3 regions of the Vibrio rhizosphaerae genome follow, and region 1 is predicted to be linked to each of the others. Evidence: predicted binding sites of a transcription regulator. Region 1 holds the regulator's gene; each other region holds the start of a gene.
The links. The regulator MetJ, encoded in region 1, represses methionine synthesis genes. The targets are predictions, from matches to a motif close to TTAGACNTNTANANGTCTAA.
Positions count from the first base shown of each region.

Region 2: metE (5-methyltetrahydropteroyltriglutamate--homocysteine S-methyltransferase) is a predicted target of MetJ. The motif match lies at 5,392-5,411, and genes of this name have one in related genera.
Region 3: metA (homoserine O-acetyltransferase MetA) is a predicted target of MetJ. The motif match lies at 4,539-4,558, and genes of this name have one in related genera.

Region 1 is NZ_AP024903.1:278,847-289,197, reverse strand. Features, by position in the region: gene priA (primosomal protein N') at 1-757, opposite strand, end outside; gene rpmE (50S ribosomal protein L31) at 1,009-1,230, shown strand; gene OCV37_RS01220 (malic enzyme-like NAD(P)-binding protein) at 1,550-2,827, shown strand; gene OCV37_RS01215 (glutathione S-transferase family protein) at 2,910-3,560, opposite strand; gene metJ (met regulon transcriptional regulator MetJ) at 3,653-3,970, opposite strand; gene OCV37_RS01205 (O-succinylhomoserine (thiol)-lyase) at 4,184-5,350, shown strand; gene OCV37_RS01200 (bifunctional aspartate kinase/homoserine dehydrogenase II) at 5,350-7,761, shown strand; gene metF (methylenetetrahydrofolate reductase) at 8,002-8,892, shown strand; gene zapB (cell division protein ZapB) at 9,010-9,252, opposite strand; gene glpX (class II fructose-bisphosphatase) at 9,572-10,351, shown strand, end outside.
Region 2 is NZ_AP024903.1:1,546,062-1,556,412, reverse strand. Features, by position in the region: gene OCV37_RS06650 (DUF2846 domain-containing protein) at 1-436, opposite strand, end outside; gene OCV37_RS06645 (septation protein A) at 905-1,447, shown strand; gene yciA (acyl-CoA thioester hydrolase YciA) at 1,601-2,002, shown strand; gene OCV37_RS06635 (YciI family protein) at 2,088-2,384, shown strand; gene OCV37_RS06630 (GspS/AspS pilotin family protein) at 2,405-2,806, shown strand; gene metE (5-methyltetrahydropteroyltriglutamate--homocysteine S-methyltransferase) at 2,887-5,202, opposite strand; gene OCV37_RS06620 (LysR substrate-binding domain-containing protein) at 5,479-6,390, shown strand; gene OCV37_RS06615 (amino acid ABC transporter ATP-binding protein) at 6,431-7,156, opposite strand; gene OCV37_RS06610 (amino acid ABC transporter permease) at 7,179-8,123, opposite strand; gene OCV37_RS06605 (transporter substrate-binding domain-containing protein) at 8,214-9,020, opposite strand; gene OCV37_RS06600 (trans-sulfuration enzyme family protein) at 9,317-10,351, opposite strand, start outside.
Region 3 is NZ_AP024903.1:1,954,210-1,964,560, reverse strand. Features, by position in the region: gene OCV37_RS08365 (MFS transporter) at 1-1,125, opposite strand, end outside; gene OCV37_RS08360 (LysR family transcriptional regulator) at 1,222-2,094, shown strand; gene OCV37_RS08355 (hypothetical protein) at 2,210-2,455, shown strand; gene OCV37_RS08350 (hypothetical protein) at 2,511-2,753, shown strand; gene pilW (type IV pilus biogenesis/stability protein PilW) at 2,784-3,422, opposite strand; gene metA (homoserine O-acetyltransferase MetA) at 3,572-4,513, opposite strand; gene OCV37_RS08335 (hypothetical protein) at 4,801-5,031, opposite strand; gene OCV37_RS08330 (chemotaxis protein) at 5,542-6,519, shown strand; gene OCV37_RS08325 (DUF2726 domain-containing protein) at 6,674-7,342, shown strand; gene OCV37_RS08320 (GGDEF domain-containing protein) at 7,375-8,451, opposite strand; tRNA gene OCV37_RS08315 (tRNA-Val) at 8,707-8,783, shown strand; tRNA gene OCV37_RS08310 (tRNA-Val) at 8,805-8,881, shown strand; gene OCV37_RS08305 (sulfatase-like hydrolase/transferase) at 9,744-10,351, shown strand, end outside.

The sequences.
Region 1 (10,351 bases):
GCACCAGAACCAACGCTTGTTTTCCTTGCTTCAGAACCGGTGCAATCAAGTTTAGATAGACTTCCGTTTTCCCCGAACCGGTGACTCCTTCCAATAAATAACAACCAAATTCATGCTGGCTGTTAACCGTCGCAATCGCAACGGACTGCTCCATATTCAGTTGTGGCTTTTCTTCTTCGTCTTCCAGTAACTCAGGCCACGGCTGAGGCGTCGGTTTGCGCTCAATCGCTTCAATCCACCCCTTTTCCTCCAGCGTGTTCAAGACCTGACGACTGATTTCCTCATCGACGAATGTTTGATGACTTTGTATACCGTTTTCCAGCAAACGCAGTACTTTAGCCTGCTGAACCGCACGGCCAAGCCCCTGCATCAGCTTATCCCGTCCGGCGGATGTCAGACACCACTCTCGCAAGGTGGTAAAATCTGCCGCCTTTCCTTTTCTCAATGCTGCCGGCAATGCATTAGATAAAGTATCGCCAAGTGGATATTGATAATACTGGCTGCACCAGATAAACAGTCGAAATAAGCTCGTCGGCCAGACAGGCTGATCATCCAATACGGCGCGAATCGGTTTCAGCATATCCGGGCTCAGCTCTGATTCATCTCCGAGCGCAGTCACAATGCCAATCAATGTCTGCCGCCCAAACGGCACGGAAACCCGGCCACCGATCACAGGCTGACAATGTGCGGGTATCAGATAGTCGAACTGTTTATCTAAAGGGACAGGTAACGCCACTCGGGCAATGGATGGATGCATATCACTGAACATCAGATGTAAAAATCATGGACCACAGTCTAATCGAAGCGACGGTGAAATTCGAGGCAGCAATGAGAATGGTGAAAATAACAGCAAAACTAGTTGATCCCCGCTCATGGATTCTTTAATATAGCGCGCCTTGATGATGCGGATACCCGTATCACAACCGATGTAAGACGATATGATTAACTGACATGTGGTGTCCGGCAACGATCCGGATAGCGACATGGCCCGATTTTTGAGGTTCTCCCATGAAAACTGGTATCCATCCAGAATACAAAGTTGTAAGCGCAACCTGTTCTTGCGGCAACGCTTTCGAATTCAGATCAACACTGGACAAAGATTCTCTGCACTTGGATGTTTGTGACAAATGTCACCCATTCTATACTGGTAAACAACGTATCGTTGATACCGGTGGTCGTGTAGATCGCTTCAACAAGCGTTTCGGCGCGCTGAGCAGCGGTAAAAAATAATTTCTCTTCACTGAGAATTTTAAAAAGGACACCAGCAGGTGTCCTTTTTATTTTCCCAAACCCATCCCCACACTCCTGATACCAACCTTATTGCCGTCAGTCATCATGACCTATCGATATAGTACTGATTTGCCAATATCAATGTAATCGTTGCATAAAACAGAATATATCAGCATAAACTCCTCCAACCTCTCCATATTTATGTGATTTTTAAATACATAATGCCATGAGTGCCTAGGCAGATCCCCTCACATCCATTAGAATGATGTCTCTTTCCCTGTAACTTTTCCGATCAACATTACAACGAGACGCGACCCTTATGTCTGAAGATAATCACCAAGATTTAACCCCCGAAGAAGCATTTCGCCAGAAAGCTTTGGATTATCACGCCATTCCGACTGCAGGAAAAATTGCAGTCACCCTCACCAAGCCAGCTGATACCGCTGCAGATCTGGCTTTAGCCTATAGCCCCGGCGTTGCCGAGCCTGTTCGTGAGATTGCGCAGGATGTCGATAATATTTACAAATACACCGCAAAAGGAAACACCGTTGCCGTTATCTCTAACGGAACAGCGATCCTTGGACTCGGCAATCTAGGGCCAATGGCATCTAAACCGGTGATGGAAGGAAAAGCATTGCTTTTCAAACGATTCGCCGGCCTTGATTCATTCGACATTCAAGTGAAACACCGTACTATCGATGAGTTCGTCGAGACGGTTGCGAATATTGCCGATACGTTTGGTGGCATTAATCTGGAAGATATCAAGGCACCGGATTGTTTTGAAATCGAACGGCGTCTTATCGAACGTTGTGATGTACCAGTATTCCACGATGACCAGCACGGCACAGCCATTGTCACTGCGGCAGGAATGCTCAATGCCATTGAACTTCAGGGCAAAGATCTGAAAGAGTGTACGATCGTTTGTCTGGGTGCCGGCGCAGCTGCCGTTGCCTGTATGGAACTGCTGATCAAATGCGGGGCCATGCGTGAAAAAATCTATATGCTTGATCGTAAAGGGGTGATTCACACTCGTCGTGATGATCTGAACGAATACAAACAGTTATTTGCCAATAATACGGATAAGAGAACGCTGGAAGATGTGATTCAGGATGCTGATTTATTCCTTGGCGTTTCAGGTCCAAATCTGCTGCCACCGGAAGCATTAGCCCTCATGGCAGAAAAACCGATTGTCTTTGCCTGCTCAAATCCAGATCCAGAAATTAAACCGGAGCTGGCTTATCAAGTTCGCAACGATTTGATCATGGGAACAGGTCGTTCTGACTACCCAAATCAGGTCAATAACGTTCTGTGCTTCCCGTTCATCTTCCGTGGTGCCTTGGATATTCGGGCGAGCGAAATTAACGATGAAATGAAAATAGCAGCGGTTGAAGCGATTCGTCAGCTTGCAAAAGAAGCAGTACCGGCAGAAGTCTTAAAAGCGGCCAGTGTCGATAGCCTTTCATTCGGCCCCGAGTACATCATTCCCAAACCGATGGATCCTCGCCTGCTGCCCCGGGTAGCCAGAGCCGTAGCTCAAGCAGCCGTTGACTCAGGCGTTGCCCGAATTTCAATGCCTGAAGGTTACATGCAGGATTAAGGCAACACACTTAATCCACAGTACAAGAAAGAGGAGACACCCAGTGTCTCCTCTTTCTTCATTTTGCTTTTAATCTATCGGTTCAGGCTGGGATATTTTGCAAGGCTTGCTGATAACTCTCCAGTTGAGCCACCTGTTTAAGATAACGTTGAATGTTCGGATAAGAAGATAGATCGGCCCGCATGTCGGCTAGCTGTAATACCAGACTCATCTGAAAATCAGCACCGCTAAGCTGCTCTCCGGTAAACCATGTTCGCTGCGCTAGCGTGTCATCGATATAACGTAAAAAAGTAGAAACGCGAGGCTCAATGACTATCTGATCCATCTTATTGAGGAAGGAACCAATCAACGGACGCAACAAGAATGGGAGCTTTTCTCTTGATTTGATAAAGATCAGCCGCATCACCAACCACATCATGAACGAGCCTTCAGCGGCATGTAACCAGTAACGATAATCCAGTAATGCCTGACCCGACTCAGGCCGGAAACGATGTTGGTGATCGTAGGCATCGATCAGATATTCAATAATGGCACCCGACTCGGCAATCGTCTGTTCGCCGTCAACAATCGTCGGTGACTTACCTAACGGATGAATGGATTTCAGAGCATCTGGTGCCCCCCAAGTTTTCGGGTCCCTGCCATAATGAACAACTTCATATTCGAGCCCGAGCGCTTCCAACAGCCAAACCACACGTATGGCCCGGGACTGCTCAAGGTAATGCACATAAATCATACCGACGTTCCTTCTGCTCAAGACGCTTCTGCTCATCTCAGGAAGTCACTCTGTGTTAGTTACATGACTTCCTTTCGAGAAAATACCGCGGATTACTCATCATAAGATTCAAATTCAATGCCCATTGCGGTCATCATGGCTTTTGCTTCGGTCGGAATATCATCCGGACGATCTTTACGCAAATCTTCATCCGTCGGCAAAGGCTGCCCGGTATAGGCATGTAGAAATGCTTCACACAAAAGCTCACTGTTTGTTGCATGACGTAAGTTATTGATCTGGCGTCTGGTCCGTTCATCCGTCAATACTTTAAGAACTTTCAACGGGATAGAAACCGTAATTTTCTTGACCTGCTCGTTTTTCTTACCATGTTCAGCATAAGGACTTATATATTCACCATTCCAATCAGCCATTGCTTCCCCTCATTGCCGGAATCCATCATTATTATCAAAAAAAGTAGGTGTTAATTTTAGCTTTATTTACTGCTATAAGCAAAGACATATAGACGTCTGGAAGTATTGACGTCTTATTGAAAAATCAGTAGAGTGAGCAACCACACTCAATCCGTGTTGGTTGAGGCTGTCAGTCATGAACGCCACCTGTCACCAAGTAGAAAGGAATCACATATGAGCACTCGCAAACCTGCAACTATCGCCGTTAGAACGGGTATTGAGTCAGACACGCAGTACCATGCTGTCGTTCCGCCGATTTATCTCTCAACGAATTATGGATTTCCGGCATTCGGAGAAGTCCCTCAGTATGACTATACCCGTTCCGGTAATCCGAACCGCGGACTTCTGGAACAGGCACTGTACGAGCTGGAAGGCGGTCAGGGTGCCGTCATTACCAATTGCGGGACATCCGCGCTCAACCTCTGGGTCTCTACTTTTATCGGCCCTGATGATCTCATTGTCGCACCTAATGATTGTTATGGTGGCACCTATCGTTTATTCAATACCCGAGCCAACAAAGGCGACTTTCGGGTGTTATTCGTCGATCAATGTGACGAGGTTGCACTGACTGAGGCTCTGGCCCAGAAACCAAAACTCATTTTGCTGGAAACCCCATCGAACCCGCTGGTTCGCGTCGTCGATATTCAAAAAATCTGCCAACAGGCCAAACAGGTTGGTGCTTTAGTTGCCGTGGACAATACTTTCCTGACTCCGGTCTACCAACAGCCAATATCTTTGGGTGCTGACTTTGTGATCCATTCTACGACCAAATACATCAATGGCCACTCCGATGTGATTGGCGGCGTCATCATCAGTCACAGTAAAGAACACGCAGAACAGCTTTCCTGGTGGGCCAACTGTATCGGTGCTTCCGGCACACCATTCGATAGTTATATGACGCTCAGAGGGCTTCGTACCTTGAGTCCGAGAATGCGTTGCCATGAAGAAAACTCGCTGAAAATACTCGCGTACTTGCAGTCCCACCCTCTCATCGGGACCATTTACCACCCAAGCTTACCGACTCATCCCGGTCATGAGATTGCGAAAAAGCAGCAAAGTGGCTTTGGTTCGATGCTTAGTTTTGAATTTGCAGGGAGCTATGAAGAGTTGCAACAATTTGTCAGCCGGCTCAAGCTGTTTTCATTAGCGGAATCACTCGGTGGTGTCGAAAGTTTAATTTGCCACCCGGCGACGATGACTCATCGTGCGATGGGTGAGGAAGCGCTCCACAAAGCGGGAATTTCGCTACAACTATTACGGCTATCAGTCGGCTTAGAAGATGCTGATGACTTGATTGCCGATCTGGATCAATCCCTGAATTGGGTAAAGGAGAATCGTTGATGACCACCGTACGCCACCTCCATAAATTCGGAGGAAGTAGTCTGGCTGATCCGGCATGTTATCGCCGCGTTGCTCACATCCTCAAAGAGTACTCGCAAAGTCACGATCTGGTTGTGGTTTCTGCCGCAGGCAAAACAACCAATCAACTCATTGCTTTTATTGAAAATCTCACGGTTGCACCGCAGCAGGCTCAAGAAATTTTGGCTCAAATCCAACAATTTCAACGTCAGTTGATTACCGAATTGCTCGAAGGCGAAGCCGCTCAGGCATTGACGAACCGGCTCGGTGATGAGTGCATGACCCTTGCAAAACTCACCGCCCCACTGACAGCGGCTCAACAGGCATTTGTGCAGGCTCATGGTGAGATGTGGTCATCTCGTTTAATGGCCGCACTACTCAATCAGCAAGGATTAATGGCGATTGCACAAGATGCCAGAGCCTTTTTACGCGCTCACCGGGAGACACAACCGGAAATCGACCGGGCTCAGTCTTATCCGCTGCTCAAAGAAATTCTGGCGCAACACGGTCATCAGCGGATCGTGATCACGGGCTTTATCGCACAAGATGAAGCCGGTGAAACCGTGCTGCTGGGACGCAATGGTTCCGATTACTCGGCGACCATCATTGGTGCACTGGCAGAAGTCGAACGGGTAACCATCTGGAGTGATGTCGCCGGTGTCTACAGTGCTGACCCCAGAATTGTCTCCGATGCCTGTCTGTTGCCGTTACTTCGTCTGGATGAAGCCAGCGAACTGGCGCGCCTTGCCGCACCGGTCCTACACAGTCGAACATTACAGCCTGTCGCACAAAGTGCGATAGATCTGCACCTCCGGTGTAGTTACGACCCTGAAGCCGGCTCAACCCATATCGAACGAGTGCTTGCTTCAGGACGGGGAGCCAAAATTATTACCTCTCTGGATGAAGTCTTGCTGATTGAACTCAGTTTCTCACGCGGACACGATTTCCAGCGGTTATACAAACAAGTGATCGAGCAGCTCAAACGAGCCCAGCTTACACCACTTGCTTATGACAAACAGGATGACCAGTATCGCATCCAGCTTGCTTACACGGCTGAAATTGCGTCTGGTGCTTTATCTTATTTGCAAGATGCAGCGATTGAAGCCGAAATCCGCCTCAAAGAAGGTTATTCACTCGTCGCAGCTGTCGGTGCAGGTGTGACTAAGAATGCGAACCACTGTTTTGGCTTTTATCAGCAGCTCAAACAGGCTCCGATTGAGTTCCTGTGCGAATCTGAATCAGAATTAAGTCTGGTTGCGATACTTCGTCAGACTCCCGTAGATACGTTTGTGAATCAACTGCATACCCATCTGTTTCAGGCACAGAAACGTGTCGCACTCGCTCTCTGTGGCAAAGGCAATATCGGTTCGAGCTGGCTTAAGCTGTTTACAGAGCAGAAAGCCGAGCTGGAAAAACGTCGCGGGATGAATTTTGAACTGGTTGCAGTCATTGATAGTCAGACCTACTGGTTTGATGAACAAGGGATTGACCCGACAAAAGTCGAAGCCCATTTTATTGAAGAATCCGTCCCGAATGATGGGCAGGAATGGCTGTTCAAGCTAGGACAAATCCGCGGCTATGATGATGTGATTGTGCTGGATGTGACAGCCAGTGCTGAACTCGCTTCACAGTATATTCAGATTGCAGAGCAAGGAATGCATCTGATTTCCGCCAACAAGGTCGCAGGCTCTTCCAGTAGTGAATACTACTATCAAGTCAAAGACTCTTTTGCAAAAATCAGCCGTCACTGGTTTTACAATGCGACGGTTGGCGCGGGTCTGCCAATTAATCATACGGTGAGAGATCTGCGGGAAAGCGGCGATGAAATTGTCGCCCTTTCCGGGATTTTCTCAGGCACATTGTCCTGGCTATTCCAACAATATGATGGCTCCGTGCCTTTCAGTGAGTTAGTTGATCTGGCTTGGCAACAAGGCTTAACCGAACCGGATCCGAGAAATGATCTGGATGGTTCCGACGTCATGAGAAAACTAGTGATTCTGGCGCGTGAATCCGGGCTGGATATTGAACCCGATCAGGTCACGGTCGAATCGCTGGTCCCGGAGGAATTGCAATGCCTCTCCTTAGATGACTTTCTTGATCAAAGTGCCCAGCTCGATATCCAGCTGGCTGAACGTCTGGCCAAAGCACAGCGGGAAGATAAAGTGTTGCGTTATGTCGCTCGTTTGGAAAAATCAGGAAAAGCCTCTGTCGGCGTAGAAGCATTACACCGGGAGCATCCGTTAGCCAATCTGCTTCCGTGCGATAATATCTTTGCGATTGAAAGTAAATGGTATAGAGATAATCCGTTAGTGATTCGCGGCCCCGGTGCCGGAAGGGATGTCACTGCGGGGGCTATCCAGTCAGATATTAATCTATTGTCCAGCTTGTTATAAGCCCACTCACTATCATTACCCTTCCATCGTTCAGGAGCCTTTGGGCTCCTGATTTGTTCCTCAAGTTTTGTTTCTCAACTAAGGTTACTAACTGGGGAAAGGTGAAAAGCCTTCATACAAACGTGAAAAATATTCATGTTTATATTGTTGACATGAAAAACGATTCAATAGAATATCTAGACATATAGACGTCTAAACGTCAATTAAGACTGAATTACCATCATTCACGGGAGAGAGAAGATGGGCTACTCATATGCTGGACATATTGATGCACTGAATCAAAATATCAGTGAGTTATCCGGGAACCTCAATGTCTCTTTTGAGTTTTTCCCGCCAAGTTCACCACAAATGGAAGAAACTCTCTGGAACTCAGTACATCGTTTAAAAACCTTACAGCCCAAATTCGTGTCTGTCACTTACGGGGCAAACTCCGGAGAGCGGGACAGAACCCATTCCATTATTAAAGAAATCAAGTCCCAGACAGGCTTAGTCGCCGCGCCCCATCTGACCTGTATTGATGCCAGTCGCGAAGAGTTGACCCAGATTGCCGATGATTACTGGAACAACGGCATTGAGAACATTGTTGCGCTCCGTGGTGATATTCCGCCGGGCGGCGGAAAACCAGATATGTATGCAGCTGATCTGGTGACATTACTTAAATCCCGGCATGATTTTGATATTTCTGTCGCCGCATTTCCTGAAGTCCACCCCGAAGCGAAAAGTGCTCAGGCCGACCTGCTGAACCTCAAACGTAAAGTTGATGCTGGCGCGAACCGTGCCATTACTCAGTTTTTCTTTGATGTTGAATGTTATCTGCGATTCCGTGATCGTTGTGTCAGTGCCGGTATCGATGTGGAAATCGTACCGGGTATTCTTCCGGTGTCCAACTTTAAACAAGCCGCTCGCTTTGCCGCACAAAACCATGTCAAAGTGCCGGGATGGATGCACAAACAATTCGACGGATTAGATGACGATCCGGTGACGCGTCAGCTTGTCGGAGCAAGCCAAGCAATTGATATGGTGCGAATTCTTGGTCGTGAAGGGGTCAAGGACTTCCATTTCTATACGCTGAATCGAGCAGAAATGACCTATGCACTGTGTCATACACTGGGCATCCGGCCACAAGCATAAATCGAATCCCCATCTCTCCCATGAAAAATGCCGACAAAAATGTCGGCATTTTTTGATATCGCGTGGACGATATAGAAAACTTGAACCTAATCGTATTGATATAAAAGGTCCTGCGCCTTACTCCATATCTTCCATCTTACCCAGCAAATTGCGAATGCGTTCCTGCCATGCCGTCTGCTCTTGCTGAATATCCTGTACCCGCTGTTCCAGTTCATCACGGCTGGTTTTCAACTGAGTTGCTTCTTCAATCAATTTCTGTTTTTCTTCTTTTAATTCTTCGACCTCCATTTGAAGGAGTGTGATGGTATCAACAGCAGTTTGAATTTTGGCTTCTAATTTCTCTAATACTTCAAAAGACATGCTTATATCCTTTACGATTCTGCACTTGCAATGATGATTGTACTTAGCTGTTCATTCTACTCAGCCACGGCTGGAGAAACACGCTCTATCTTGAATATTTTCACCATTCGATTAAAAAACCGACGTGAATTGACACGATTCTTACTTTGCTTGTTCTTCGTCGCCCATTCAATCCCTTCTTGGACCCTGAAATATCGCTGAAGATCTGAGACCGCTTTGATCAAGTGCAAGAATACACAAGCATTTCAGCAAACGTTTTCGTCGGGATATGCTAAAATTCGACGCAAATTTCCCAGTTTTCCGTCAAGATGGAGTTCACATGAAACGTGATTTAGCAATGGCCTTTTCCCGAGTGACCGAAGGTGCCGCTTTAGCCGGGTATAAATGGCTTGGGCGCGGTGATAAAAATGCAGCGGATGGCGCAGCTGTTGAAGTCATGCGGAGTCTGTTGAATAAGACAGAGATCACCGGGGAGATTGTCATCGGAGAAGGGGAAATTGATGATGCCCCAATGCTTTATATTGGCGAGCAAGTCGGTTTGGGAGGCGATGAAGTTGATATCGCAGTGGATCCGATTGAAGGCACCCGCATGACAGCCATGGGACAGTCAAATGCACTCTCAGTCTTGGCAGCAGCGGAAAAAGGTAGCTTTTTGAAAGCCCCCGATATGTATATGGAAAAATTGGTTGTCGGGCCGGGCGCCAAAGGATGTATCGATCTCAATCAACCCCTCAAACAAAATCTCGAACATGTTGCACAGGCATTAGGTAAATCACTGGATAATCTGGTCGTCATTACTTTGGCTAAGCCCCGTCATGAACAAGTCATCGCAGAAATGCAACAATGGGGTGTCCGCGTATTTGCCGTACCCGATGGTGACGTGGCAGCTTCAATTTTAACTTGTATGCCCAACAGTGAAGTCGATGTGATGTATTGTATCGGCGGCGCACCGGAAGGCGTGGTCTCTGCCGCCGTAATTCGCGCCTTAGACGGTGATATGCATGGTCGTCTTCTGCCTCGCCATGAAGTCAAAGGTGACACCGATGAAAACCGCCGAATCGGACAGCAGGAAATTGAACGTTGTCAGCAAATGGGCGTT
Region 2 (10,351 bases), 1.3 Mb from region 1:
TCGCCATTTTCAGCTTTTGAATCGTTTTCTTCGCTTCTTCAGCATTCACTGCTTCGAGATCGGCTCCGCCAACAAATACCCCGAGCTTAATATATTGTTTAATAAAATAATTCTCGCCGCTCTTGGTTGTGACCGATAACAGATTCGGAGAAAACTCCGATTCAGTTGAAATCTGATGTGCTTTATTACCGGCAACTTCTTTATAAAAGAAAACATCAGGTGCTGTTTCACCGACACATTCGCCATCGACCCACACATCTTTTTTCAATGCACCACCTAAAGCACCTGAACGATAAATATATAACCCGGCATGGCCTTGAGAAGGCGGGTTAAACGCTTTTGCTTGATTGGTTGTTGCCTCATCTTCCAATGGAACCGACGCACAACCCGCAAATAAAACAGAAGCACAAGCTATAGCAACTAGCTTTTTATACATGATGAATTTTCCTTGTTATTTAAAATTATATACATCACTCGTTATCGTCATGATGAACCAGCGATATTCCACCGCCCTTGTCTGCTGTTAAATACCACTTATTTGTCAATTCGACTGCATGACTTATCAAGCAAAAACATTATAAATAGATATATGAATGATAAAACGAATATGCATGCGATAATCTGATCTAGCTCTGAATAATCAATAAGATGTGTAATAAGATATATAAAATAAATTACATATAAATATATTCTTGGATGGATCTACGCCTCGAATTTGTTTCATTTTTACACAAAATTCCAGCACAACAGGAAGGAATAAACCGGCGGTAAACTCAGACTCAATTACAGGTATCCGGATCCGGATCAAACCCGTCAGAAATCGTGACAAAACGTGATCTGGCTATTCAGATAGCCGCCAATTTTAGTTAGACTGTACCGCTCTTTAGTGAAGGACTGAATCCCCATGAAACAACTGATCGACTTTATTCCACTCATTGTATTTTTCGTGCTGTTCAAGCTGTACGATATCTATGTGGCAACCGGCGCCCTGATCATTGCCAGTGCGCTACAAATTGCCATCACCTACTTTTGGTATAAAAAAGTCGAAAAAATGCAGGTCATTACATTTGTTCTGGTTGCTGTATTTGGAGGGATGACAATTTTCCTCCATGATGACAACTTCATTAAGTGGAAAGTCACGATCGTTTATCTGGTGTTTGCCATCGGCCTGACCGTGAGTCATCTCATGGGCAAATCGGCGATTAAAGGCATGTTGGGTAAAGAACTGCAACTCCCGGACGATGTCTGGTCAAAAATCAACTGGGCCTGGGTGCTCTTTTTTGTTGTCTGTGCCGCGATTAATATCTATATCGCTTTCAGATTACCTTTGGATGTCTGGGTCAATTTCAAAGTCTTTGGTCTGCTGATCGCAACGCTGGTCTACACCTTGTTAACCGGTGCATATATTTATACGCGATTACCCAAAGATAAAGATAATCATCAGTAGTTCGAAAAACGTGAACTTGCATCGGTTCTTTCTTGCATCTGTGTGAAATCCGATGCACCATCTGTTATTGTTTCGAAGTTGGATGAATTCATTGTATTTGATTGATGAATCAACGCTTCTCCTGAAAGCGTTCAACATACGTAGTACGAAATTATGAAATCTGAAGTAAATACGCCGAAAGGCCAGCTCCTTTCACGAACGCTGGCGATGCCGGCGGATACCAATGCAAACGGTGATATTTTTGGTGGCTGGATTATGTCCCAGCTCGATTTGGCCGGCGGTATTCTGGCAAAAGAAATTTCACACGGCAGAATCGTGACCGTTTCCGTCTCGAGTATCACCTTTAAGAAGCCGGTCAGTGTCGGTGACGTGGTCTGTTGCTATGGTGAGTGTGTCCGCATCGGTCGGAGCTCAATGTCAATCGAGCTTGAGGTCTGGGTTAAACCCGTTCATACACACGGTATCGGTGAACGGTTTCAGGTCTGTGAAGCCACATTCAACTATGTCGCCGTCGATAGTGACGGACGCCCGAGAATGATTGAGCTTCACCCATAAGATAGTCATGATGCTCCCGACGTCACCGGCCGGAGAGTGAACCCAAGTCGGGTGAGTGACCCGGCTTTTGTATAAGGATATAAATATGTGGTATGTCATATTTTCTCAAGATGTAGAAAACTCTTTAGAAAAGCGGATGGGTGTCCGGCCGCAGCATCTGGAGAGATTACAGCAATTACAAAATGAAGGGCGCTTACTCACCGCAGGTCCTCTGCCTGCGATTGACTCAGAAAATCCGGGAGAAGCCGGGTTCACCGGGTCAACCGTCATCGCTGATTTTACCTCTCTGGATGAAGCCAAAGCATGGGCAGACGCAGATCCTTATGTTGCAGCCGGTGTCTACCAGTCTGTTATCGTCAAACCCTATAAACAAGTTTTTTAACGATCTGAGAATAGCATTTCATGATAAGAAAAATATGTATTGCAGTTGGGCTAAGTGCTGTCTTAATCGGTTGTAGTAGCCATGGTGAACAAAAACAGCTGGAGCTGCTTGCAGCCAACCGTGCGAGTATTCTTCATGCTGAACTTCCGATTAAGTCCGGCCCATTGTCCATTATGCGCGCCTCTTCAAAGGGGAATGTCATTGAGATCATGATGATTTATAACAATGATGCACCTAAAGCCAAGTCAACCCAGTCACTTTTAACGCAGAGTATTCAGAGCTACTGCACCAGTGCAGAAACCAAATCGAATCTCGATGCGGGGCTGGCCTATCGGATAAAAATCCGCAACACCCGCGGACAGCTAATGATTGATCAATTGATCGACCAGAATACTTGTAAACAACTCCAACAGAAAAAATAAGCCAGCCGGCTGATTGTTTCCATTTGGTTCTGTTTCGCTCAAGCGCCCCGGTTTCGGGGCGTTTTGCTGATCCGCAACCGCTAGACGATAACCTGCGCTTTCCAATGCGCCCGAAGCGTTTTGGCCGCTGCAACCATATTGCGTAATGCAGCTTCTGTTTCCGGCCAGCCTCGGGTTTTCAAACCACAGTCAGGATTGACCCATAACCGCTCTGCCGGAATAGCTTGGGATGCTTTTTTCAATAACTCAACCATCCACGCCTGAGATGGAATGTTCGGAGAATGGATGTCATAAACCCCGGGTCCAATTTCATTTGGATAATTAAACGCTTCAAATGCATCCAGTAGTTCCATATTTGAACGAGAGGTTTCGATCGTAATCACATCGGCATCCAAAGCCGCAACGGATTCAATAATCTCATTAAACTCGCTGTAACACATATGCGTGTGGATCTGCGTTTGTGGCACAGCACTGGACGCAGCAATGCGGAAAGACTGGACAGCCCAATCCAGATAAGTCTGATGATCACGTTTCTTCAACGGTAACCCTTCTCGAATTGCAGGTTCATCAATCTGAATAATATCAATTCCGGCGCTTTGCAAGTCAGCAACCTCATCACGTAATGCCAGTGCCAGTTGCTGACTCATGGTTTTACGGGGAATATCTTCCCGCGGGAATGTCCAGCATAGAATGGTCACAGGGCCGGTCAACATCCCTTTCATCTGTTTTGAAGTAAGAGACTGGGCATACTGCGACCATTCTACCGTGATGGGTTTTTCACGCTCAATATCAGCTACGATAATGGCAGGTTTGACGCAGCGTGAACCATAACTCTGTACCCATCCGAAACGGGTGGTCTGAAACCCGGATAAGTTCTCAGCAAAATATTCCACCATGTCATTTCGCTCAGCTTCACCATGCACCAGAACGTCAAGTCCCAGCGCTTCCTGCCGCTCAACCGCTTCATGAATATGGGCTTTTAACGCCGTTTTATAATCGCTTTCAGACAAATGTCCCTGCCTGAAATCGCGACGCAACTTTCTGATTTCACCTGTCTGAGGAAACGAGCCGATGGTGGTGGTTGGTAAGAAAGGTAACTGCAGCGCTTCTTGCTGATAAATGGCACGTTGCTGATAAGGGAGTGATCGGGTCGCCAGAGATTCGTTAATCGCTTCAACACGCTGGCGTACATGCGGTTTATTGACCTGTTGAGAGGCCCGGCGCTGTTCAATCGGGAGGCTATATTTCCGGCATGCTTCAATCGCTTGGGTATCCCCGTCTAACGCAGCCCCCAGTAATCCCAATTCTGTCACTTTCTGTCGGGCAAAGGCAAACCAACTCTGCATGGCTTCACTCAGGTCGGTTTCCAGTGAGAGGTCAACCGGACTATGAAGTAGCGAACATGAACTCGCAATCCACAATCGCTCACCAAGCTGTGCTTTGAGAGGCTGTAACTGCTTAAGTAATGCCGCCAGATCGGCGCGCCAGACATTGCGTCCGTTAATGACGCCCACCGACAAGACCCAATCAGCAGGGAGTTTTTCGCTAACTTGATCCAACTGCTGTGGAGCGGAAACGACATCGATATGCAGTCCATCAACCGGCAAGGCGGTCACACGCTCTAACACATCGGTGATGGAATCAAAATAAGTGGTGAGCAACAACTTAGGGCTTCCCTGCTTATTTTTTCTCTGTAATTGCGTGTAAGCCGTCTGAAACGCATCAAGCCAGACAGGCTCTAATTCCAGCGCCAGAATCGGTTCATCAATCTGAATCCATGCCACGCCCTGTGCCGCCAATTTATCCACAATCGTTTGATAGGCGATGACTAACTGAGGCAAGAGCGATAGTCGATCAAATTCCGCTGTCACGGATTTACCCAGATACAGATAACTCAATGGTCCGAGTAACACCGGCTTCACCTGATGCCCTTGCTGTATCGCTTCATCGACTTCATCAAAGAGCTGTGACCAGCTCACCTTAAACGTATCATCGGCTGAAAATTCCGGCACGATGTAATGGTAATTGGTATTGAACCACTTGGTCATCTCAGAAGCGGCATTGCCATCATGGCAGCTGCACTCTTGCCGCGACTGACCTCTGGCAATGTTAAACAGCGTATCCATATCGATATCCCCGTCGCGGTGACGTTGCGGGACATGGCCCAATAACAGTGACGTATTCAATACATGATCATACCAGGCAAAATCTCCGGCGGTCACAAAACGCAGCTGGTTGTCGGCTTGTAGTGTCCAGTTCTCCTGACGGATCGATGCCCCCGTTGCAGCCAGCTGAGGCAAGTCAAGCTCTCCGCGCCAATACCCTTCTAAGGCAAATTTGAGTTCTCTTTTTTCACCGATACGGGGAAAGCCCAAAATATGTGTAGTTGTCGCCATATATACCATCCTTTTCATTGATCATTGCTTGTCGTAAGTCTTTGATACTGAGTTCGCTTGCAGACAAATACAGATGTCTGGATGGCTAAAATATCGTACAGAATGTACTCGCTGCCAAACGGCAATTATTCAACCAGTACATTAATAAAATTCATCATCATAAAAATAAATTGAAATTAATTAACCCATATAGACGTCTGGATGTTTACATGTGTTTGATTTCAGCGTAATTTAGTAAAAATATTCAACATGATTCATCATGAATGAGGAAAACTCATGTTAGAAATCAAACACCTCAAAACCTTGATTTCACTCCGAGATACCGGTTCTTTAACGGCAACGGCGACGGCGCTGCATCTGACCCAGTCAGCGCTGTCTCATCAGATCAAAGATCTCGAGTCGCGGATTGGCAGTCCGTTGTTTCTCAGAAAAACCCGTCCGGTCCGATTTACATCCGAAGGTGAAATTTTGCTGCGACTGGCTGAGGATGTATTACCGCGAATGGCTCAGGCAGAACATCAAATCGCCAGTCTCAAAGAAGATGTCAACGGACGTCTGCATATGGCGATTGACTGCCATTCCTGCTTTCAATGGCTGATGCCCGCACTCAAGGAATATCAACTTGGCTGGCCCGATGTGACGCTGGATTTTTCTTCCGGTTTTGGTTTTGAACCCCTCCCCGCCCTGCTGGCAGGAGAGCTTGATCTCTTGATCACCTCGGATATCATGCCGCGCTCTGAAGTTCATTATGAGCCGTTGTTTGATTTTGAAATGCGTCTGGTGACCGCGATCAATCACCCGTTGGCTGACGCAGCAGCCATTCAACCGGCAGACTTAGCCGGACAGACCATGTTAACTTATCCGGTACCAAAACAGCGCCTCGACGTGTATAAACACTTTCTTCATCCGGCGGGTGTCGAGCCGCTGAAATGGAAACAGGCAGACAATACGCTCATGTTGGTGCAGATGGTTTCAGCGGGCTTAGGCGTGGCGGCACTACCCAATTGGGCGATCAGCGAATTTTCCCGCCAGCGTCTGATCACCAGCAAACCTCTGGGGCAAGGATTATGGCGACGACTGTTTGCTGCCGTACGGCATGGAGAAAAAGAGAAACGCTATTTACAGGCTTTCTTTGCCACCGCCCGGCAACAGTGTAAAACCCATTTGGAAGGCATAAAAATCGCCTGACAGAAACGACTTCCGCCAGTTAACTGGCGGAAGGTTGTGATTATAAAACTTTGGCAAGAAACTGTTTTAACCGAGGATGAGGCGGTGATTCAAACACCACGTGCGGTGTATCGTCTACCAACAAGGCCCCTTCTTCCATGAACAAAACGCGATCGGCGACCTCTTTGGCGAATCCCATTTCATGAGTCACAATCACCATCGTCATACCTTCCGCGGCCAACCCCTTAATGACATCCAACACTTCACCAACCATTTCAGGATCAAGCGCCGAGGTTGGTTCATCGAACAACATCAAATCGGGTTCCATCGCCAGTGCCCGGGCAATCGCAACACGCTGTTGTTGCCCACCGGACAAATGAGAAGGATAGTTGTTCATCCGCTCAGCCAGACCAACGCGCTTCATTAACGCTTTCGCCGCCGCTTCAACCTCTTTCACCGGACGTTTTGCCACTTTCAGTGGTGCCAGCATCACATTCTCTAACGCCGTCTTATGGGGAAACAAATTGAAGCTTTGAAATACCATCCCGATATTTTGCCGCAACTGGTTGATATCCGTTGATTTCGCGTACATATCCGTCCCATCAACAATAATTGAACCTTCGTTAATCGCTTCAAGTTGATTGAGTGTCCGCAAGAAAGTTGATTTCCCTGAACCGGAAGGCCCGATAATCGCAACAACTTCACCTCGTTTAACCGTCGCACTAACCGATTTCAGTGCATGGCAACCATTGGGATAGAATTTTTCAATCCCGCTGGCAACAATCATTTCTTCACCGGAGTATTGATGATTAGTCACTAGCCGATAACCTCTTTTCTAACATTTGGATCGCCCATGAAAGTGAGCCGGTGACAAGCAGATACAGCGCAGCAACGGTAAACCAAACTTCAAAGGGAGCAAAACTACCAGCCACCACTTCCCGGCCTGCTTTAGTCAGATCGGTGATTGAAATAACCGAAACCAATGACGAATCCTTAATCAGATTGATAAACTGCCCGGCGAGCGGTGGTAATGTTCTCTTAAAAGCTTGCGGCAGTATGACATACAGCATCGCCTGCGGGTAAGTCATCCCCAATGAACGTGCAGCTTCCATCTGACCACCGGATACCGACTGAATCCCCGCCCGGATAATTTCTGCAACATAAGCACCGGTAAATACAGACAGTGCCACAACGCCCGCAGTAAACCGGTCCAAATCCAGTACGGTACCGATAAAGAAGTAAACGATAAAAATCTGTACCAGTAACGGCGTACCGCGAATAATCTCAACATAAGTCAGGGAAAGGTCCCGGGCGGTCTGGTTTTTAGCAACCCGCATCAGCCCAAAAATCAGGCCCAGAAAAATAGCAAAGAATAAGGAGATGAAAGAGATTTTCACCGTCACCCAAAGCCCGACGGCTATCGGGCCAAATTTCCAATCTTCGACTCGGGCAATGGTATCCCCTTCAAAGACTAAATCACCATTACCAATTGCCCGTTGGTCATAGGATTGAATCACTTGATCGGGGGTGCCATTATCAAATTTCACAATGATAGTCTTGCCTTCGATAACAGACACACCATCACCATGGGCACGAATATTCTGCATCTCCGTATTAATGATATAAGGCCATAATCGATCCCAGTGCCAGTTGTAATTAATCGTTTTGCCGGAGAAATAAATTCCCCCCACCAGCAACACCATCATTACAGCATAGATGCCATGGCCTATCCAACGGCTGGATTTTGATTGCATTACAATGATTCTCTTCTGTTTATTGCTCAACCGGACCTGAGAACCCCCAAGTCCGGTACTTGATATTAATTGATTACAATCATGAGGAAATTACTGAACATCCTTCAGCCAGCTATCAGATTTGAACCATTTATCATAAATACGCTGGTAAGTTCCGTCCCCTTTGACCTGACGCAGGTAATTATTGAGGAAATTGAGGAAATTAGGATCATCTTGACGAATCGCCCATCCCAGAGGTTCATAGGTAAACGGTGTATCCAGATGGATCACCTGTTGTGGATGCTGCGCCGCATAAATCGCATTGTATGGCAAATCATACACATAGGCATCCGCTTTCCCATTTGAGACTTGCAGAACCGCATCGACTTCAGTGTCATAGAGATCCAGCTTCGCCTTCGGAATATACCGCTTCGCCGCATCTGCACCCGTCGTTCCCAGCTTACTGGTTAAGGTGTATTTCGGATCATTCAAATCCTGATAACTTTTGATTTTACCGGCCAGTTTAGGTGATATCAGCACCGATTGTCCGATGACAATATAAGGGTCGGCGAAGTTCACTTTCAGATTTCGTTCCGGTGTAATGGTCATTCCGGAAATGATGATATCGCACTTGTCGGTCTGCAAGGCAGGAATAATCCCATCCCATGCCGTATTCACCGGCACAAATTTTACGCCGATAGAGCGTGCCATATGTTTTGCCATATCCAGATCAAAGCCGACAAAACGGCCGTCTTTGGTTTTCATTTCAAACGGAACATACCCCGCATCAAAACAAGCTCTGAGTTCACCTTTATTCAAGATGTTTTCCAGTGCAGATTGTGCGGCATAAACCTGAGTCGTCCATGCTGAGCAGGCAAGAACCGCTCCAGCCATCGCTGCTTTTAATATTTTATTCATACTATCCCTTTATGATTTTTATATTCTGTGACCATTTCTCTCAAGAAATGCGATGTTGTGTTGCCAACTTTGCTGAATAATTCAGCAAAGTTATCTTTAGTATAGTGCGACATAACCGTAGTACTTTTCAATACTTTCGTCACAATCAATCGCCCGCTTGTCTACAAAAGAGTCAAATCATAGAGGCCGGCAGCTATCGTCTGTTGTGCCTTGATATACCATCCTTTTCTTTTATCTGCTTTTTTTCATTTTCGCGGGTACAAACTGAGCAATGTCCCCTTGAGGCGGAGATCGTATCAGCGCAGTAACTGCTCAAGCTCTTCGATGAGATCCTGTGGATTTTCCAGACCAATCGACAGCCGGAAAACACCTTCACCGGCGTAACGTCGGAATTCTTGTGCCTGTTCATGCGTCATCCGGTAGGTCGATGCCATCAAATCAGCCGTTTTCAGTAAGACCACCAGACTGCGTTGATGGCCGATAGAATAAGCGTAATAAAATAATCGCGCCTCTTGAGCAAACCGTTGTGCAATGTCATCCATGTCATCCATCTGAAAGACAATCATGCCGCCACCATAAGCCATCTGCTCCGTGGCCAATGTATATTGCGGATGAGACACCAGTCCCGGATAATTCACTTGTTTGACCCGGGGATGATTTTCCAGCCATTGCGCGATCTGTAACGCCGAATCACTGATCGTTTTCATCCGCGGATACAAGGTTTCAATACCACGCATAATCAACCAGGCATTCTGCGCACTGATAGTTGAGCCGAGATGCGCCGCCGCTCTGGAACGAATTTGTGCAATTAACGCTTTGTTTCCCGTCACACATCCACCCAGAGCATCCCCATGACCATTGATGAATTTAGTCAGCGAATGAACCACCAGATCAACGCCTAACACTGCCGGACGCGTGATCACGGGTGTCGCAAAGGTTGAATCCACAGACAGCAGCACCTGATGCTGCTTGGCTAAATCGGCCAGTTGCGTCAAATCCGTCAGACGGAGCAATGGGTTACAAGGGCTTTCAGCATGGATCAGTCTGGTTTGGGGGCGAATTGCCCGCGAGACAGCAGCAAGATCCGTCAAATTTACCGGCGTTACTTCAATCCCGTAATCGGGTAAGACTTCTCTTGCCAGCTCATAAACTGCGGCATAACAGACATCACTGATAATCAAATGGTCACCGGCTCGTAACAGCGAAAAAAACATCGCTGACAAGGCCGCCATCCCCGTCGTCGTCGCATAAGCATCATCAGTACACTCCAGTGCCGCAATCCGTTGCTCAAGTTGTCGGACGGTGGGATTGGTCCAGCCGGCATACAAAAA
Region 3 (10,351 bases), 1.7 Mb from region 1:
GATGATGGTTCCTCCGGCGACCACCATGTGCCAGCCTCCGTACTGCCAGCAAGCAATCAGAAAGAACCCGCCAAGACTTCCTCCCAGATAATAATGCACCAAATAAAGCGCAGTTGCAGTTGCTTTCGCCTGTTTGGCGTGCTGACTGACCCAAGCGTAAGCCAGTGTATGACTAAAGAAGGCACCAGAACTAATACAGATTAAAGCAATGATGATCATCGGGAGTGACTCTATCATAGCAAGCCACATCCCGGAGAGACTGAGACAGGTTCCGGCAATCAATCCGGAGACGGTATTATGGTGTCTGAGCCAGCGGGATGTCAGACGCGAACTCAGGGTGCCTCCCAGATAACAGATAAAAATGAGTGATGCCAGACCGACGGGGATCGAATAGGGAGCAGCCACCAGACGAAACCCCATCACAGTGTACAGATTCACAAACAGGGCAAAGTTTGCGCCCCCAAACAACATAGCCAGCCACAGCTTCTGTTGACGAAGGTGCATTAATACGGAGCGTTGATGTTGTAAAAACTGTCCTTTGCGAGGTGTAAAATGCTGTTGCGGCGGGAGCCGGAAATAAACATAGAATGCGCCGCCGATACTCAAAACGCTGACGACAGCGACAGCAGTCTCCCAGCTAAATAAATCGGTGAGATTACCTCCGGCAATTCGTCCACAGATCCCGCCTAATGAATTCGCAGCAATATAACTGCCGATTGCGGCTTGAAAAGCCTGCGGTGAAAACTCTTCAACCATGTAGGCGACGGCAACGGAGGCAAACGCAGCGATCGCAACACCGGTCAGGGCGCGGGCAGCCACAAGAGTCCACCATGTCGGATGTAGCAGCAGGGCGAGACCGAGTAAAGGGAGTGTCAGCAGGCCAATCATCATCACTTTTCGGCGTCCGAATACCTCGGAACAGATTGCCCAGGGTACTAAAGTGACCGATAGAGCGAGCGTGGATGCGGCGAAGAGCCAGTTCACTTTCGTTTCAGATAGCTGATACAGCTCGGCCATATGGGGGAGAATCGGCTGAAAAAGATATAAATTACAGAAGACAATGAAAGCACCGAGCGCTAATCCAAAAGAAACCTGACGATATTGAGGGGTGTGACGTTCGATCATTCATTTGTCCTGCCGTTTATCTTGTGACCAACGTAACATTAGCGCCTTAATTAATAAAATATATTAAAAATATTGTTGCTATATAATTTGTATATTATGGAAATTCGTCAACTGAAGCATTTTACTACGATTGTCCAGTTCGGAAGTTTTACTGCGGCCGCCCGGTCGCTCCATATTGCCCAGTCAGCATTGAGTATTTCGATTAAGAAGTTTGAGCAGCAGTTGGGGACGCGTCTGCTCAAAAGAGATGAGCGCCGAGTGAGTATGACCGATGAAGGGAAGATACTGTATGAGTACGCCCAACGTATTTTACAACAGGTTGATGATGCGCATCTGGCAATGAATGAGTTGAAAGGATTGGTCAAGGGTGAGGTGCGTTTAGGGACGCCGAGTATGACGGGGTCTTATTTTTTCCCTGAAATTGTCATGGCTTTTAAGAGTCACTATCCGGACCTGAAAATGACGGTGGTTGAGGCGGGCGGTCAGTCAATCCGAAGTATGCTGTTGGCCGGAGAGCTGGATATCGGTGTGATTTTGAACCGAGATATCCCGGAGGGATTAAGTGTTGACCCATTACTGACATCACAGATGGTCGCGGTTGTCAGTCAACATCATGAGTTGGCCGCTGCTTCTCACATCAGTCTGGAGACCTTTTTACAACACGAGCTGGTGACTTTTCAACCCGGTTATTACCACCGTGAATTCATTGAACAGGCCTGTCAGGCACATGGTTTCCATGCTCAGATTTCATTTGAAACTAATCTGCTCCCGATGATTTTAAAGATCGTCAAACGTGAATATGCAATCAGTGCATTACTTGAGTTGGTGACAGATCAGGAACCGGGTGTTTGTGCGATCCCTTTTGAACCACCGGTACCTGTAAATTTGGCACTAGCATGGCGGAATGACGGTTATCTCTCTTATGCAAATCAGGCATTTATTCACTTTGTAAAAAACCATGTCTCTTGAAGTGATATTGGTGTAAAAGTGAAAAATGTTAGTGAGAACAATGTGCATACGTTGAAATCGTGCTAGGTTTACACAAGAAGTTTACTTCAGCCTGAATAGGCTCAGGGAGGTTGAAATGGATGCTGACATGTACCTGCCGTGTCAACCTTACTGGTTATGCCAGTCTTTGATGTATACATTCTATGTCGTAATGGCAAGTGCGGTGATGTGGCTGGTTATTCTTGTGATTCGTGAATATATCCGGATTAAAAATCGCGCAAAATATGTTCAGGCCCGGCGTAAGTTACATTACAAAGAAAGGCATCGATTGAAATCTGAACGAGTGATCAAACGTGCAAGACGACCAAAAAGGCGAAGATAATCTGTGTCTGGTGCCTGAATGATGGTCGGTCCGTTATCCTGAGAGGAGTCTGGTGATGGATATTCAGGTTTTCTTTTATGCTCCGTGTAAACCTGACTGGTTATGTCGGCCGGCTCTGATCGTGATTGGTATTATGCTCGCGATAGGACTGATTTTATTCGTTCGGCTGGTGATTCGGGAATATTTGCGAATTCACCGCACACAATATGTTTTAAAACGTCGACGTCTTCATTACAAACAACGCCACAAGTTAAAACCATATCACCCAATGCGTTGGCCGCGAACGCCGCGTGACTAACAGCAGCAAGACATCACCAGCAAAACAGCTTCAATCAAGTTGACGCTGAAATGCCAGTGATTGTTCCGTTGTCCCGAAATCTTGAACAAAAGTAGCGAGGCGTGTTCTGGCAATAGAGAACTGCCGGGCTTTGATTGCGATCTCAATCAGATAGAACTGAGATTGGAATCGTTTTGGATCATGATTGAGTGCCTGCACGAAAAATTGACTGGCTTGTAACGTATGCCCGGATTTTAATGCGCAAAGCGCAGCATTCTCATAGCTGGCAGCAATCTGAGGGTAGTTTTTTCTTGAGTAAACCTCAGCGAAATAGTGTTGTGCCTGTTTGACATCCCCTTGTTTGCACAAGAATGTACCATAGTTATTATATACATCCGGATGATTCGGATGCTCGCTCAAGGCCAATATATATTGCTGCTTGGCTTTGTCTATTTCCCCCACTTTTTCATAGTAATAAGCTTGTGCGAGTTGCAATCGAATATAGTGAGGCGCGATTTCGGCGGCCTGGATCAGGTTGGACAAGGCTTTTTGAGGTTCATGACGTTGAAGATAGGCAATACTCAGGGTAATTCTGGCATCGGCAATCCGGTGATGTTCAGCCGTTCCGGGGGCTGTATGACTGCAACCTGAAATGATGAACCACCACCCGAGAATCAATCGACGTGTCACACGGCCTCCGCTTAATTATGCTCTGGTTTATTTGAGCGATGATAAAGTGATTCTACGGTGAGGGAATATGGTCGTGTTTATCTTGCGACGCAGATAAAAAAAGCGGCCTGCTGAGTTCAGGCCGCTCTTGCATCTGATACTGTTGTTTCTTAATCATCTTTGGTGAATTTATCTTCACTGAAGTGTTCCAGATCGTAGGGAGTCTGTTGGTAAACACAATAGTTTAGCCAGTTTGAAAACAACAGATGTCCGTGGCTTCGCCAACTGGCAATGGGTTGATTGTCTGGATTGTCATTCTGGTAATAGTTGACCGGAATTGTCGGTTCTAAGCCTTCACCCAGATCCCGAACGTACTCACTGTGTAATGTGAAGGCATCATATTCGGGATGACCCGTGACAAACACATGACGTTTATCCGGACTGGTTGCCAGATACATGCCGGCATCTTCAGAAGCAGCAAGGATATCAAGGCTGGTATTTTCCCGGATATAGTCAACCGGAAAATCTGCATATCTGGAATGCGGGGCGAGAAAAGAATCATCAAATCCGCGAATCAGCGGATGAAAGTCTTTCTGCAATGAATGCGTATAGACCCCGGAGAGTTTTTCTTTTCGCGTCAGCTTTGGCAATCCATAGAGGATATTCAGTCCGGCCTGAACCGCCCAGCAGACATATAAAGTCGAAGTGACATGATCTCTGGCCCATTGAATGATGGATTCCAGATGCTGCCAGTAGACCACATCTTCGAAAGCAACCAATCCTAGTGGTGCGCCCGTTACAATTAAGCCGTCGAAGTAACGGTCTTTCACCATCTCAAATTGCCGATAAAACATGTCTAAATGTTCTTCGGGCGTATTGCGGCTCGGACGATCATCGATCCGCAACAGTTCAACATCGACCTGTAGCGGGCTATTCGAGAGCAGCCGTAAGAATTGAGTTTCGGTTTCAATTTTCTTAGGCATCAGATTCAGTATCAGCACTTTGAGCGGTCTGATTTCTTGAGTAGAAGCTCGAGATTCATGCATGACGAAAATGTTCTCTCGAAAAAGAACATCCGTTGCAGGAAGTTGATCAGGAATCTTTATCGGCACAGTATCACTCTCACAATAAATCTATCTGGACGTCTATACATCTAAAGTTAACCGAATCGATCTCATATGTCGAGCAGAAATCAAGGATGCTTAACACGGATCTTTGAATGTTATTGGTGTTTGACTCCAAGTTGCCAGTTGACATTGCGTGATGGATACGCAACATCATAAAAACAGAGATGCCAACCGTCTCCCACAGATAAGTGCCAGCTGCGGAGCGGTTGGCCTATCTGTGGTGACAAGAAATGAGATGACAGACAATGGTCAGATTTATTGATGGAATTTGTTTACTTATGAAAACTGGGGCAGAAGAAATCAGCTCGCCATATCAGTTTGTGTCTGCCTTTCATCGATAATAGGACGTCTTTGCCTTTCATTTGAGGAAATGCAAGCAAAGGAGGCAAATCATCGACATCATTGGCTACGGCTTTATAAGCACGGATACAGGTAAAAGTTGAATCTAAATTGTCTACCAGCATCTCATGGGATAAACAAATACCTAGCTCATCGCGTCTCATTGTATGTTCCTTCTATTTTTGCTCTTCCAATCGTTTTCCAACGGGTACCACATACTGTTCGGATGACTTTTTATAATGATGCAATAGTTTCAACAATCCGTATAAAAAGTATACAATCTATCCGGCAATGCTCAGGGAATAAGTCACCTTTTCTCTGTGATCTTTGCCAAAATTTATGATGAAATTTCTAAAGTTATTTTCGTGATAGCAGCGCTTGTATCTGCCGTGCGTTTCAGTAAATTAGCTGATGATACTGACGCTGACTTAGCTGATGAATTTATTGTTATTTTTTTGAAACCCTGACAATATGAATGACGGAACATCTATGTGATCGGCGCTGCTCTGATGAAAGAGAAAGTTTTGTTTGAGATGAAACAATCAGATACTGGTCATATTCTTTCGTTTATTCACCGATAAAATAACGATAGTCGGGTAGATAAGATCTACAATAACAATGTTAAAGTTGCTGTTTTTACAGCCCGGATCAATCCAGAATAGAAGTAGAGTGGTATGAGTCAAACTAGTACGATCTTGACAGAAAGCGGCACCAATGAACTTGAGATTATCGAGTTTCATATAGAAAAACGTCTACCGAACGGAGGCACTAAAACTTGTTATTACGGCATTAACGTAGCAAAAGTCCGGGAGGTGATTCAGGTTCCGGAAACCACAGATTATCCGAATGCTCAGCCACATATGATTGGTGTATTTTCTTCCCGGGATATCCTCACGCCGTTGGTTGATTTGGCTGGTTGGCTCGGTATTCCGAAGTCACCGGATGTGGAGAGCAAATTTGTTATCGTGACGGATTTTAACCGGATGACAAATGGATTCTTAATCGACAGTGTCAGCAGAATTCACCGGATTTCGTGGAATGATGTTGAATCGCCAAGTCAGTTTCTTGAAGCCGGTGAGCAAGATTGTGTGGTAGCCGTCGTGCGCAAAGAAGGGCATCTGATTATGATTTTGGATTTTGAAAAAATCATTGCAGATATTAACCCTGAACTGAGTATGGAAAAGTATGATGTCAGAGTGGATAAAAGCATCGACCTGAATCAGAAAATGGTCAGTAAAAGAAATGCGAAGACTGTCATGGTCGTTGATGATTCTGCATTTATTCGTAGTCTGATTCAAGACACCCTGAGCTCTGCCGGTTATAACGTCATTGCCTGTAAAGATGGTGGTGAGGCCTTTGAAAAATTAATGAGTATTGAACAAGCCGCCGCGAAGGAAGGTGTTCAGGTTCGGGAGCTGATTGATGCAGTGGTGACAGACGTGGAAATGCCTCGTATGGACGGAATGCACTTGGTGAAACGACTGAGAGATAATAACTCATATCGTGATATTCCAATTGTCATGTTCTCGTCCCTGATGAGTGATGATAACCGTCATAAAGCATTGACATTGGGTGCCAATGACACGATTACCAAACCGGAAATCGGTAAACTCGTGGGCATGATGGATCAGTATATTTTTGAAACGGTATAACCAGACTCAGAACCGTATATCTCTCAGCTGTCGGCGATGATTGATCATTCGGATTGACCGGACACTCTGTTTTATCTGACGGGTTTGTGTGATCGATGGGGATGGCACATGCCTGCTCTGCACTAAAGCGCATCACTGGAGGTATTTCATTCCGATGCTGAACATCTTTATTATTGTTGCATTGTTAGTTTTATTCTTTCTTTTTGCGCAGCGTTACATCATTAAAAAAGATGACAGTCAAGAATATAGTTATCGACGATTCGGCCCGTTGCTCAACCCCGCAGAGAGTATATTTTATCGTGCATTAATTGAAGCGGTTGGGGAGCAGGGGATTGTCTTTGCCAAAGTGAACATGGCGCAGTTATTAGTTCCTACCGGACTGAAAAAGAAAAAAGACATTTTTATTGCCAGCCACAAGATTTCAAAACATAGTTTTCAGTTTGTCGTCTGTGATCCCAGAACATTTGAAGCCCGGGCTGTGATTGAACTCGATAATGGGAAATCATTGAGTAAGACGAAGATTGAACGTGAAAAACTGCTGTTGAGTGTCTGTCGCTCTGCCAATATTCCTTTGATTGGAGCAAACATCAAATATAGCTATCAGGTTAGTCGGTTACGGCGACTTCTGGCGGCTCATATTGATTTGATTGAAGCGGATAAAGAAGTTCGATTCTGTAAAAAATGTGGCAGCCCGATGGTTATTCGGGTCGCGACGCAGGGCGATTATAAGGGACGGCGATTCTTTACCTGTAGTCGCCAGCCACATTGTAACTATACTGAAAATTATAATGTGGTTTATGAAGATAACGATGAGAACGAGTAATCGGAGGCAGTAAGGCATGTAGCAACGCTACATTAAGCTGATTTGTAAACCTCATCGTTCAGCGAGGAGGAATCTGTCTGACAAATTCGTACCTGATTCTTCCCATTTTTCTTCGCTTTATAAAGCTCAATATCGGCCAGTTTCAGGATGTCAGAGAGGTTATCCCCGTTGCGGTAACGACAGATTCCGATACTTAACGTTAACTGTAAACGTTTGTCACCAAAGCTGAACAGGTGATTGCTGATGGTGTGGCGAAGCTTTTCACCGACTTTTTTGGCCTCATCCAAATCGACATCGAATAAGGTAATACAAAACTCTTCTCCGCCAATTCGAAAGAGATTCTCATCACCGACGATACGGCTAATGATCAAACTGGTTTCGATCAAAACCTTATCACCAATGTCATGACCAAACCGGTCGTTAATCTGTTTAAAGTAATCAATGTCAAGAATGAGCAGACTCAAATGTTGTTGCTCTTTTTTCGTCGTCGTAAAACGATAAAACGACGTTGACAGCGATAATCGGTTATGTGTGCCCGTCAACGAATCTCGGGAAGCAAGATACATCAGTGAATTTTCAATATCAGAACGATTGGATTCATAAAGATGTGACACAATCCAGATCCCGAGATAGCAGAGCACCAGATTAAACATGCTTTCTAACATGCTGTAGGTTGCATCCTGACTGAGCTTCATCATGATGATCGCAGATTGAATCACCAAAAACAGGCCGCTGGTATACATGCCGTGTTTGATACCGAGTAATAAGTACAATACGATCGGAGCAAGACAACTCCAGATGAACAGCCCCTGAGCGATTGGTTGAAAGTATGTGCCGGCTAACAGCATAAACATCAGATAGTAAGCATAATAAAGGATGTACTGCTTGGGATAGCGCTTCTGTTTGAGTTGGGTATAAATAAAGTAAGAATAGATCGACAGAATACACTCAGCGAAGGCCAGAAATAAATCGTTGCGATGAATGGCATGGAAGAGGGCAAAGAACAGTGCTATCAACGTTAAAAATAGACTGATACCGGAAAGAACGGACGTTCTGAGCAAGTATGATTTATTAGGTAATCGATCATCCATTTTAAGGGCGTTCTGCATATGTTCTAGCCAATTGAGATATGTTACGCAATCATTGTAATACTTCAACTAGTTTTTTGGGTAAATGTCACAAAATTGGACTCGTATTGCAGTTTGCCGCGACAGAAAAAAGGATGAAATTTCGATCAAGAATGATTCCGATTGCACAAAAAAGATTCATATTGGTGAACTTAAAGGCAATCGGTTCATTTTCAGGGAAATTTTTCTTGCACAACGTTCAGACTGTCGCTAATATCCACTCCGTTCTTGATTGATGCGTCCGTAGCTCAGTTGGTTAGAGTATCGCCTTGACATGGCGGGGGTCGGTGGTTCGAGTCCACTCGGACGCACCATATACAAGAAAACATCAAAATGCGTCTGTAGCTCAGTTGGTTAGAGTATCGCCTTGACATGGCGGGGGTCGGTGGTTCGAGTCCACTCAGACGCACCATATCTGCATTATCTTTCTTCAAAAATCTTCCTGTTATACTCATACCTCTCTGTTTTCAGCACCTGTTATCACATTATCACCTGTTATCACATTATCACCTGTCATGTATTTTTGCTTTCGCACTAAATCACGAAGATGCATCACATAAGTTTGCTCACCTAAAACAAGTTTGCTCACCCAAAGCGTAGCTCGTTGCGGTGACTGTCGTTACGCTGACGTAAAAGTGCCGCTGAAGGAATAACCGTCGGTCTCTAAAATTGAGATATTTATCACTCTGAATTTGAGACGATAGCATTTTTCCTTTGTTTACATCCCAGATACACCAAATGAACAATGATCAGTGAAGTCTGTTTTTGTAAATAAAAAACAACAAAATAAGGAGAAATAGAGAAAATATGACAGATAGTGGCGTTATTTTACTACGTTTTTAAGAAAAAAAAGTCTTCAATAGTGTTATTCAATGAAAAACATAGAATCATTCTATTTCTCTAACGATTACCTTTATTGATAATATGATTGTTAATATTACGGGATATTATCATTTGGTCTTTACCGATAGTGCCAGTCAGGATTCACTCAATTATCTTTTATTTGAAGTAATCCTGTGCATTTAAAGGGATTGTTACCTCAATAGGGCAATACTCAGATTGTGTTAAGCAATGTGATCAGGAATTTATTTAAATTCCGGTCAGGCTTGAACATTTTCGGGTGTTGCCTTTTTTTGTGCGTAAAAAATATTGATGATGATCCTGAAACGTATGTGCCATGGTTTAGTTAAAGTCATGGCATATACATGGTCAATTACATTTTATTCAATGTCGGCATAGTTCTTACTCGAAAATATGTGTCAATGGAGTTTTTCATGAAGAAAACAATATTAGCGACGTTAGTGACGAGCAGTATTTTTTGTCACTCGATCCCTGCAAATGCTACAGCAATATCCACGAATGAACCCGTGAAGAAGCCCAATGTTGTCGTATTATATCTGGATGATGCCGGGTTTTCTGATATCAGTGCCAATGGCGGAAAAGTAACGACTCCGAAGCTGGATGAATTTTCCCGGGCCGGTATCAATTTACAAAGCTTTTATACATCTTCATCGGTGAGTTCACCTTCCAGAGCCGGATTATTTACCGGTCGGCTTGGTAATCGGACGGGTATGTGGGGAAAACACATGCATGTATTGCTCGACTTCGATAAGGATGGATTGCCTCAGAGCGAAACGACACTTGCTGATATATTGGATGACAATGGGTACGACACCGCGCTGTTAGGGAAATGGCATTTGGGTGTCGGAGATCATAATCAGTTTACACCGACCCGACATGGTTTTGATGAATGGTATGGCATTCCCGGTTCTAATGATATGTTCTACAACAAATTTGATAATCAAAAGAACATTGGTGCTCTCCATTGTGGTACGCCTGAAGAACGCAAAGCCGCACTTAAAGAGCGTGCATCGAAGAAAGC